One region of the Marilutibacter maris genome, then DNA from elsewhere that is predicted to be linked to it. Evidence: predicted binding sites of a transcription regulator. Region 1 holds the regulator's gene; each other region holds the start of a gene.

Region 1 (3,257 bases):
GCGGCGCCAGCGTGCGCGCGAGGTGGTACTGCATGTGGTTGAGCAGTTCGTGGCCGCGGCGCGGCGAGACCCACAGCGGGGTGCCGGACTCCTCGGCGGCCTCGCGCAGGTCCTCGGGGCAGGGCTGCTGCTTGCTGATCACCATCGCCAGCGGCCGCGACTGGATGATCTTCTCGATCGTCTCCCAGCGCAGGCGCGAGTCCAGCGAGTCCAGCCAGGCCAGTTCCTCGGTGCCGAGGATCTGGACCTTGTTCGGATAGATGGTGTTGAGATAGCCGGCCAGCGACGGCCGCCGCGCGACCGTCTGCACCGACTCCAGCATCCGCGCGGCGCCGGCCTCGCCCGCGATCCAGCGCAGGTCGAGACGCTCGCGCTGCTGCTCGAACAGTTCGCCGGCGCTGATGCTCGCGTTCATGCCCGGCGCCCCGGGCGGTGCCGTGTTCTGCTCATCTGCGCATCCTTGGCGCGGGTCGGAGGGCGTGTCCAGTCGATCATTCACTCGGTCGCTGCCTTGGGGCCGGGGCGCCATGGTAGCCGGCCATGACGCCCGCGCGGTGACGGGTGGGACGCGCGCCGACCCGCCGGCTCAGGCGCCGAGGTCGCCGTTGCGGGCCAGGCTCTCGCCACGATGGTGGTCGACCATCTTTTCCTTGTGCTTCAGCAGCAGGCGATCGAGCTTGTCGGCAAGCAGGTCGATCGCGGCGTACATGTCGATCGCGTTGGCGTCGGCATGCAGGGTGCGGCCGGCGATGCTGACGGTCGCCTCGGCCTTGTGTTCGGGTTTGTCCAGGCTGAGCTGGGCACGCACGTCCAACGGTTGCTCGTAGTGACGCTCCAGGCGCGACAGCTTGGTCTCGACGTAGTCGCGCAGGGCCGGAGTGACATCGATCTGTTGGCCGTGGGTTTCGATACGCATCGCAGACCTCCTGGTTGATGGCTATGTTGACCGCTGTGGGTAACCGGGTGCCGCCGCGGATGCCAGCGCGGCTCCGGAACTACAGCATCGCACGATAGCCGCCGCAGCGGGCATACCCCGATGGGCGGTACCGCGGCGGGGCGATGGCGCCGGCGGGCGGGCGCGCTCAGCCTATTCTCACGCGATCCTGAGACGATGGAATGTTCATCGCCTCGCGGTACTTGGCGACCGTGCGCCGGGCCACGCTGACCCCGGAGGTCTTGAGGGTCTCGGCCAGGCGCGCATCGGACAGCGGCTTGCGCGGATCCTCGGCATCGATCAGCCCGCGGATCATCGCCTGGATGGCGGTGCTGGAGGACTCGCCGCCGCTGTCGTTGCTGACCCCGGAGGCGAAGAAGCCGCGCAGCGGAATGGTGCCGCGCGGGGTGCGCGCGTACTTGCGGGCGATCGCCCGCGAGACGGTGGATTCGTGCAGGCCGACCTCGGCGGCGACCTCGCGCAGGGTCAGCGGACGCAGCGCGCTGTCGCCGAACTCCAGGAAGCCGGCCTGCTGGCGGATCAGGCACTGGGCGACCTTGAGCAGGGTCTCGCCGCGCGCCTCCAGGCTCTTGAGCAGCCAGCGCGCTTCCTGCAGGTGGCCGCGCAGGTAGCTGGCGTCGGAAGCGCTGGCGCCGCGGATCATGCCCTCGTAGCCGCGGTGGATCGAGATGCGCGGGCGCATGCTCTCGGCCAGCGAGACCCGCCACAACCCGTGCTGGCGCCAGATCACCACGTCCGGGGCGACGTAGGTGTCGTTGCCGGTGCCGCCGACCTGCGAGCCGGGACGCGGGTCGAGCGAGCGCAGCAGTTGCACCGCGACCTCGACCTCGCCCGGATCGAGCTTCATTTCCTGGGCCAGGCCCTCGACGCCGACCCGGGCCAGGCGCTGCAACGGCCCGTTGGCCAACTGGTGCGCCAGCGCCTTGCCGGGGGTGTCGTCCGCCATCGGCTCCAGCTGCAGGCGCAGGCATTCGCCGAGGTCGCGCGCGCCGACCCCGACCGGGTCGAAACGCTGGATCGTGTGCAGCACGGTGAGGATTTCCTCCTCGCTGGCCTGGATGTCCGGCGCCAGCGACGCCGCGATCGCGTCCAGCGGTTCGCGCAGATAGCCGTCGTCCTCGATCGCCTCGATCACGATCACGCCGATGCGGCGGTCGCGCGGCGACAGGTGGCTCAGGTGCAACTGCCACAGCAGGTGGTCGTGCAGGGTGTCGTCGCTGGCGACCTGCTCGGCGGCGTGGTCGTCGTGGCCGCCGTCGGAGGGGCCGACCCGTTCGTACCAGGGCTCGCCGTCGCCCGGGGCCCACTCGTCGACCGCCTCGACCTGTACGTCCTCGCCCCGGGTCTCGTGCGTGCCGGCCTCGGTCGCCGGATCGCCATCGGCGCCGACCTCGGTCGACGACTCGGTCCAGTCGAGCAGGGGGTTGGTCTCGATCGCGTCGGCCAGCTCCAGTTCCAGCTCGGCGGCGGACAGTTGCAGCAACCGGATCGCCTGACGCAGCTGCGGCGTCATGACCAGATTCTGTCCGAGTGAGGGTTGGAGGCGGGGCTTCATGGCCTTGTCGGGATCGCGGGCTGTCGGGCTTGGGGCAGGCGCCCGGCCGTTGCGCCCCCGCCGCCGCGAGGCGATGCGCCGTCAATGCGCGCTCCCCGCGGTCGTGCCGGGGCGTCGCGCCGCCGGCAACCGGGGACCCCGCATCAGAGACGGAAGGTTTCCCCCAGGTACACGCGGCGCACGTCCGGATTCGCCAGCAGCGTGTCCGGAGCCCCCTGCGCGAGCACGCCACCGTCGTTGAGGATATACGCGCGGTCGCAGATTCCCAAGGTTTCGCGCACGTTGTGGTCGGTGATCAGCACCCCGATGCCGCGATTCTTGAGGTGGCGCACGATTCGCTGGATCTCGCCGACCGAGATCGGGTCGACGCCGGCGAACGGCTCGTCTAGCAGGATCAGGCGCGGTCGCGCCGCCAGCGCACGGGCGATCTCGACGCGCCGGCGCTCGCCGCCGGACAGGCTGGCGCCGAGCTGGTCGGCGACGTGGGTGACCTGCAGCTCGTCCATCAGGCTGGCCAGCTCGCGTTCGCGACCGGCCTTGTCGAGGTCCTCGCGCAGTTCCAGCACCAGCCGGATGTTGTCGGCGACATCGAGCTTGCGGAACACCGACGGCTCCTGCGGCAGGTAGCCGACGCCGTACTTGGCGCGCGCGTACATCGGCTCGGCGGTGATGTTCTTGCCGTCCAGCTCGATGCGGCCGGCGTCGGCCGGAATCAGGCCGACGATCATGTAGAAGCAGGTGGTCTTG
Region 2 (3,257 bases), 1.3 Mb from region 1:
CCAGTCGGCGCTGACGTGGTAGCCGCTGTCGGCATCGGTCCAGTCGTCGAGGATGCGATCGACGCCGGCCGCCGCGCGCAGTCGATCGTGGGCGAAGCGGACGCCGACCCCGGCGCGGCGGTCGTGCACGCGCACGCCCTGGAAGTCGGCCCAGGTGTCGCCGGCCTCGGCGGCGATGCGCCAGCGGTCGCCGAGCAGCGGGCCCTGGACCGCGAACGAGTGGCCGCCGTCGCGGCTGCCCAGCGGCGAGACGCCCGGGGCGCCGTCGCGGCTGTCGCTGCGGCCCGCGGAGGCATTGATCTGCCACTGCCAGCCCAGGCGCTTGTCCCAGTCGCGGGCCATCTGCTTCACCTGCACGTTGCGCGGGTGGCCGGCGAGCAACCGGTCGTGCAGCGGACGGGCCAGGTCGACCCGGTCGAGGTCGAGCAGGGCGCCGACCTGGCCGATGCGGGCACCGATGTGCTCCGGGTCCTGGGTGCCGGCCATGCGGAAGCGCTCCAGCGCCCGCTCGCTCCAGCCGCGCTGGCGGTAGACCTCGCCGACCGCGGTCTGCAGGCTGGCATTGTTGGGACCGATCGCGGCCAGCGACTCCAGCCGCTGTTGCGCACCGGCGGTGTCCTGCCCGTACAGGTGCATCAGGGCGAGGTTGCGATCGGCGTCGTAGTGGCGCGGATTGGAATGCGGCCGGCGCGCGCCCGGGGCGTACAGCCAGGCCGGCTCGGCGGCCTTGAGCTGCTCCAGGTGGGCGTAGGCGGCGTCGAAATCCTCGCTTTCCGAATAGGCGTAACCCAATTGCAGGCGCGGGTCCCAGGCGTCGGGCATCGCGCGTTCGACCTGCCGGTAGAGCGGGATCGCCTCGGCCGGATGGCGTTCGGCCAGCAGCGAACCGGCGATCGAGACCAGCACGTAGGGCGGCGGCTCCACGCCCTCGTCCTGCAGGGCGCGGTAGCGCTCGATCACCTCGGTGTGCCGCTCCAGCAGGTTGAGCAGGGCGATCTCGTCGAAACGGGTGCGCAGGTCGGCCGAGCCCGGTTCCTGCCCCGATTCCTGCAGGGTCCGCAGCGCCTGTCCGGCCAGCGCCAGCTCCTCGTCGCGGGCCTGCTCGGACTCCGCGTACAGGCGTCCCCAGTTGATCAGTCGCGCGGTGCCGGCGCCGCGCAGCCGCCGCGCCTCGTCGGCGTCGAACACTTCCGGCCGCGCCCGGTACAGGCGCCAGGCCCGGTAGCTGCTGCCCAGGTCCAGCAGGGTCAGGGTCTGCAGCCGGTACAGCGCGGGGTCGTCGGGGCGATCGTCCTGGGCGCGACCGATAGCGGACAGGGCGTCCAGCCAGCGGCCCTGATCGCGCAGCTGCTGGATCTCGGTCAGCGGCGTCTCAGGGGTCGATGCGAATGTCGAGAGGGGCCAGGCCAGGGCGGCTAGCGCCACGGAAACGGCTAAGGGTTTGAAATTACTGGAAATAGATCGGTGCATGCTCGGTCCGTGATAGACATTCCATAATGTGACTTGCATCTCATTTCTGGATATTGTGACGCAAGCACCGTGCCACTCTCCCCGGTTCGGTGGTTCGGGGTGGGGTGGATTTACGAAATCTTCATCTACGTGAATGCCGGTAGCTATGCGATCTAAACCGCAGCATGGGGCGACCCTAGCAGGCGGGGTGCCCGGGCCGGTGTGACCGATGGCCGAATGCCGACGGCATCGGTCCGCAAGTCGCCTGTCGGTACCGACAGGTACGCGGCTTCGCACCGGGGTGCCGGCGGGGGCGCGAGCGGCGAGTCGTCGTGTCGGCCGTGCCGGGCGCGGGCATCGATGGCGGACGTCCGGCTTGCCGCGGCCATCCTCAAGTGCGGAGGCGGGCGGAGTGCCGGGCCGGGGCGGTGCGCTCCGGATGCCGGTGCGTCCGGGGCCGGCAACGAACCGGGACGGCGCGCAGCGTGTCCGTGCAGCGATCGGGCAGGGGCAGGGCCGATCGTCTCGTCCCCCGCTTCCGGCATGTCGGGACGGCGCCGGACGGCGGACGGCAAAAAGGCCCTGAAGTCCTGCATTATCTGCAGCTTTCAGAGCCTTTGATGCGTTTCGGCAAGTGGTCGGGGAGACAGGATTTGAACCTGCGACTTCTACGTCCCGAACGTAGCGCTCTACCAGGCTGAGCTACACCCCGATGTGCCGAGCCCGGCATTGTAGTGAGGTGTTCCGGAGCTGGCAATAGCCGGCGAAGAATTTTCCGCATCGCCCACGTCGGCAATGCCGCAGGCGACGGCCGGGCTTGTAGACTGTCGGGCTTGCATGCCCTTGCCGCGCGACCGGGGCGCACCCGCCGCGTACGGCCCGTTCCGACAGGAGTGCCTTTTCTTGTCCAGTTCGTCTTCGTCCACGTCTCCGATCAAGCCACGCACCCCGGCCGGAGTGATGGAACTGCTGCCGCCCGAACAGATCGCTTTCCAGCGCCTGCTCGACACGATCCGCCGCAATTTCGAGCGCTTCGGTTTCCTGCCGGTCGAGACCCCGGTCATGGAGTTGTCCGAGGTGCTGCTGACCAAGTCCGGCGGCGAGACCGAGCGTCAGGTCTACTTCGTGCAGTCGACCGGCGCGCTGGAAAAGGCCCAGTCCAGCGGCGGCGACGCGCTGCCGGAGCTGGCCCTGCGCTTCGACCTGACCGTGCCGCTGGCGCGCTACGTGGCCGAGCACGAACACGAACTGGCGTTCCCGTTCCGCCGCTACCAGATGCAGCGCGTGTATCGCGGCGAGCGCGCCCAGCGCGGCCGCTTCCGCGAGTTCTACCAGTGCGACATCGACGTGATCGGCAAGGACAGCCTGAGCGTGCGCTTCGACGCCGAGATGCCGGCGGCGATCCACGCGGTGTTCTCGGAGATGGCGATCGGCAAGTTCACCATCCAGATGAACAACCGCAAGCTGATGCGCGGCTTCTTCGAGGCCCAGGGCGTCGTCGATCCCGAGCGCCAGGCGCTGGTGCTGCGCGAGGTCGACAAGCTCGACAAGCGCGGCGAGGACCATGTGCGCGAGACCCTGACCGGCGAAGCCTTCGGCATGCCGGCCGCGGCGGTCGCGCGGATCCTGGAGTTCGTGAAGGTGCGCTCGGACTCGCACGCCGACGCGATCGCCCGACTCGACGCGCTGGATACCGCCGATGCGAACCCGGTCCTGCGCGAGGGCGTCGCCGAGTTGCGCGAGGTGCTGGAGCTGGTGCGCGCACTGGGTGTGCCCGAGGATCACTACGCGCTGAACTTCTCGATCGC
Region 3 (3,257 bases), 820 kb from region 1:
TGCTGCCCCAGACGCCGGCGTAGAAGCCGCTGTCGGTGGCGTACTCGACGCCGGCCTGCAGCGCGGGCTCTTCATCGGTCTGGGTGATGCCGCGGAACAGATAGTCGCTGGTCAGGCTGACCGATCCGGACAGCTCCCCTGCCCGTGCCTGCCCCATTGCCAGCATGGTGGCCATCGTCGCGATGGCGGTCAGCGCCGCGAGCGGCGCCGGTGCGGTTTCCCTGATCCCCTGGATGCGCCCACCGGGCGCATGGAATGCGGTGTGCTGAGACGACATGACGCAGGCTCCTCATAAGCGGTGGCCCCTCCCGTGGTCATTGGTCCGTGCTCGTTTTGCGTCGGCGTCCGCGTGCCGTTCGCTGTTTCTCCGGGCCGCAGTCGCCCGGCGCCGGGCATTGCCCGTCGTTTTCATGCCCTCCTGTGTTGTGGGGGTGGCGGCCGTCCGCTCCGCCGGGACCGGAGACGGTGGCCGGCTCTGCGTCCGGTCCACCGCCGCCTTCACCGGCCGACCGCGCACCCTGCGCGGCCAGCCGTTTCGATCAGTTCGCGCGCATCAGTTCGCGTAGTACAGCTGGTATTCCAACGGGTGGGTCGCGGCGCGGAACTTGGTGACCTCCTGCATCTTCAGCGCGATGTAACCGTCGATGAAGTCGTCGGAGAACACGCCGCCGGCCTTGAGGAAGTCGCGATCCTTGTCGAGCGCCTCCAGCGCCTGGTCGAGGCTGTGGCAGACGGTCGGGATGTTCTTCTCCTCCTCCGGCGGCAGGTCGTACAGGTCCTTGTCGCTGGGCGCGCCCGGATCGATCTGGTTCTTGATGCCGTCCAGGCCGGCCATCATCAGCGCGGCGAAGGTCAGGTAGCCGGACTGCACCGGATCCGGGAAGCGGAACTCGATGCGGCGCGCCTTCGGATTGGACACGAACGGAATGCGGCAGCTGGCCGAACGGTTGCGGGCCGAGTAGGCCAGCATCACCGGCGCCTCGAAGCCCGGCACCAGGCGCTTGTAGCTGTTGGTGGCGGCATTGGTGAAGGCGTTGATCGCGCGCGCGTGCTTGAACACGCCGCCGATGTACCACAGCGCCAGCTGACTCAGGCCGCCGTAGCCGTCGCCGGAGAACAGGTTCTTGCCGTCCTTCGCCAGCGACTGGTGCACGTGCATGCCGCTGCCGTTGTCGCCGACGATCGGCTTGGGCATGAAGGTCGCGGTCTTGCCGTTGCGGAAGGCGACGTTCTTGATGATGTACTTCATCATCAGCAGCTCGTCGGCCTTCTTGACCAGCGAGTTGAACTTGGTGCCGATCTCGCACTGGCCGGCGTTGGCGACCTCGTGGTGGTGGACCTCGACTTCGATGCCGACCTCTTCCAGGGTCTTGCACATCTCGGCGCGGATGTCGTGCAGCGAGTCGACCGGCGCGACCGGGAAGTAGCCGCCCTTGACGCCCGGACGGTAGCCGCTGTTGCCGCCCTCGTACTCGCGCGCGGAGTTCCAGTGCGCTTCCTCGGAGTCGATGTGGAAGAAGGTATGGCCCATCTCATTGCCGTAGCGGACCGAGTCGAAGATGAAGAACTCCGGCTCCGGGCCGAAGAACGCCTGCTCGGCGATGCCGCTGGCCTTGAGGTAGGCCTCGGCGCGCTTGGCGACGCCGCGCGGGTCGCGCGAGTAGGCCTGCATCGTGGTCGGGTCGAGCACGTCGCAGGTCATCACCAGGGTCGGATCGGCGGTGAACGGGTCCAGGAACGCGGTCGAGGCGTCCGGCATCAGCACCATGTCGGACTCGTTGATGCCCTTCCAGCCGTTGATCGAGGAGCCGTCGAACATCTTGCCTTCCTCGAACAGGCCGGCATCGACGATCGACTTGGGATAGGTGACGTGATGCTGCACGCCGCGCATGTCGGCGAAGCGCAGGTCGACGAATTCGACCTTGTGGTCACGGATGAGCTTTTCGACGTTCTCGAGCGACATGGAGGTACGGCCTTTCCGGTTGGAGGGGATACCCAGATAGATAGCAAGCCCTGTGCCAACCCACAGACTCTCGCAACCCATTGATTTAAAAACACTCCGGATCTGAGTTCGCACGCGATTGCACCAATGTGGTGCATCCCTTCCTGCCAATTGCACTAATATGGTGCAATCGCCGCACGGTTCCGGCCCCTCGCGACCGGGCCATTACACTGTTGCGGTTCCGTCCCAGGGAGGAGGGCCCGGTGGGCAGGCGCTCGAAGACCACATCCATCGACATCGCACATCGCGCCGGCGTATCGCAGGCGACGGTGTCGCGGGTGCTGCGCGGCAGCCCGCTGGTCAACGCCGAGACCCGGCGCCGGGTCGAGGAGGCGGTGCGCGAACTCAACTACAAGGTCGACCGCCACGCCTCCAGCCTGCGCACCCAGCGCTCGGGCACCCTCGCCCTGCTGCTGTTCGAGGACCCGACCCCGGACGACTCGCACATCAATCCGTTCTTCCTGTCGATGCTGGGCTCGATCACCCGCGCCTGCGCCCGCCACGGCCACGACCTGCTGGTCTCGTTCCAGCAACTGTCCGACGACTGGCACGCCGACTACGAGGACAGCATGAAGGCCGACGGCCTGATCCTGCTCGGCTACGGCGACTACCTCGCCTACCGCGGCAAGCTCGAGAGCCTGGTCGAGCAGGGCACCCGCTTCGTCCGCTGGGGCGCAGTGCTGCCGGGCCAGCCGGGGATCTCGATCGGCTGCGACAACCACCATGGCGGCCGCCTGATCGGCGAACACCTGCTCGGCCTGGGCCGCAAGCGGATCGCCTTCCTCGGCGACGCCTCCAGCCACTATCCGGAGTTCTTCGACCGCTACCGCGGCTGCGACGCCGCGTTGCGCGAGGCCGGCCTGGCCATGGAAGAGGGCCTGCAGGTGGATGCGGTCAGCTCGGAGGAGGCCGGCTTCGACGCCGCCCGCACCCTGCTGGAGCGTGCGCTGCCGTTCGACGCAGTGTTCGCCGCCAGCGACCTGATCGCGATCGGCGCGATGCGCGCACTGGCCGAGGCCGGACGGCGGGTCCCCGAGGACATCGCGGTCGCCGGCTTCGACGACATCCCGATGGCCCGCTTCGCCCAGCCCGCACTGACCACGGTGTTCCAGGACACCTCACGCGCCGGCGCCCTGCTGGTCGAATCGCTGCTGGCGCAGATCCGCAGCGAGCCGGTCGAGAGCATCACCCTGCCCGCCTCGCTGGTGGTGCGCCGCTCCAGCGGCGCCGGTCCGGCCTAGACCAGACACCCCGT

The links. The regulator sigma-54, encoded in region 1, starts transcription at its own class of promoters, with help from an activator protein. The targets are predictions, from matches to a motif close to TGGCACGNGCNTTGC.
Region 2: a site for sigma-54 is predicted at 1,531-1,545, ahead of pgaA (poly-beta-1,6 N-acetyl-D-glucosamine export porin PgaA). Genes of this name have one in related genera too.
Region 3: a site for sigma-54 is predicted at 2,007-2,021, ahead of glnA (type I glutamate--ammonia ligase). Genes of this name have one in related genera too.

The regions. Positions count from the first base shown of each region.
Region 1 is NZ_CP029843.1:1,035,264-1,038,520, forward strand. It holds gene hprK (HPr(Ser) kinase/phosphatase) at 1-415, opposite strand, end outside; gene hpf (ribosome hibernation-promoting factor, HPF/YfiA family) at 587-916, opposite strand; gene C9I47_RS04665 (RNA polymerase factor sigma-54) at 1,083-2,510, opposite strand; gene lptB (LPS export ABC transporter ATP-binding protein) at 2,654-3,257, opposite strand, start outside.
Region 2 is NZ_CP029843.1:2,383,309-2,386,565, reverse strand. It holds gene pgaA (poly-beta-1,6 N-acetyl-D-glucosamine export porin PgaA) at 1-1,425, opposite strand, end outside; tRNA gene C9I47_RS10510 (tRNA-Pro) at 2,085-2,161, opposite strand; gene hisS (histidine--tRNA ligase) at 2,383-3,257, shown strand, end outside.
Region 3 is NZ_CP029843.1:212,964-216,220, reverse strand. It holds gene C9I47_RS00975 (TorF family putative porin) at 1-277, opposite strand, end outside; gene glnA (type I glutamate--ammonia ligase) at 554-1,963, opposite strand; gene C9I47_RS00965 (LacI family DNA-binding transcriptional regulator) at 2,206-3,243, shown strand.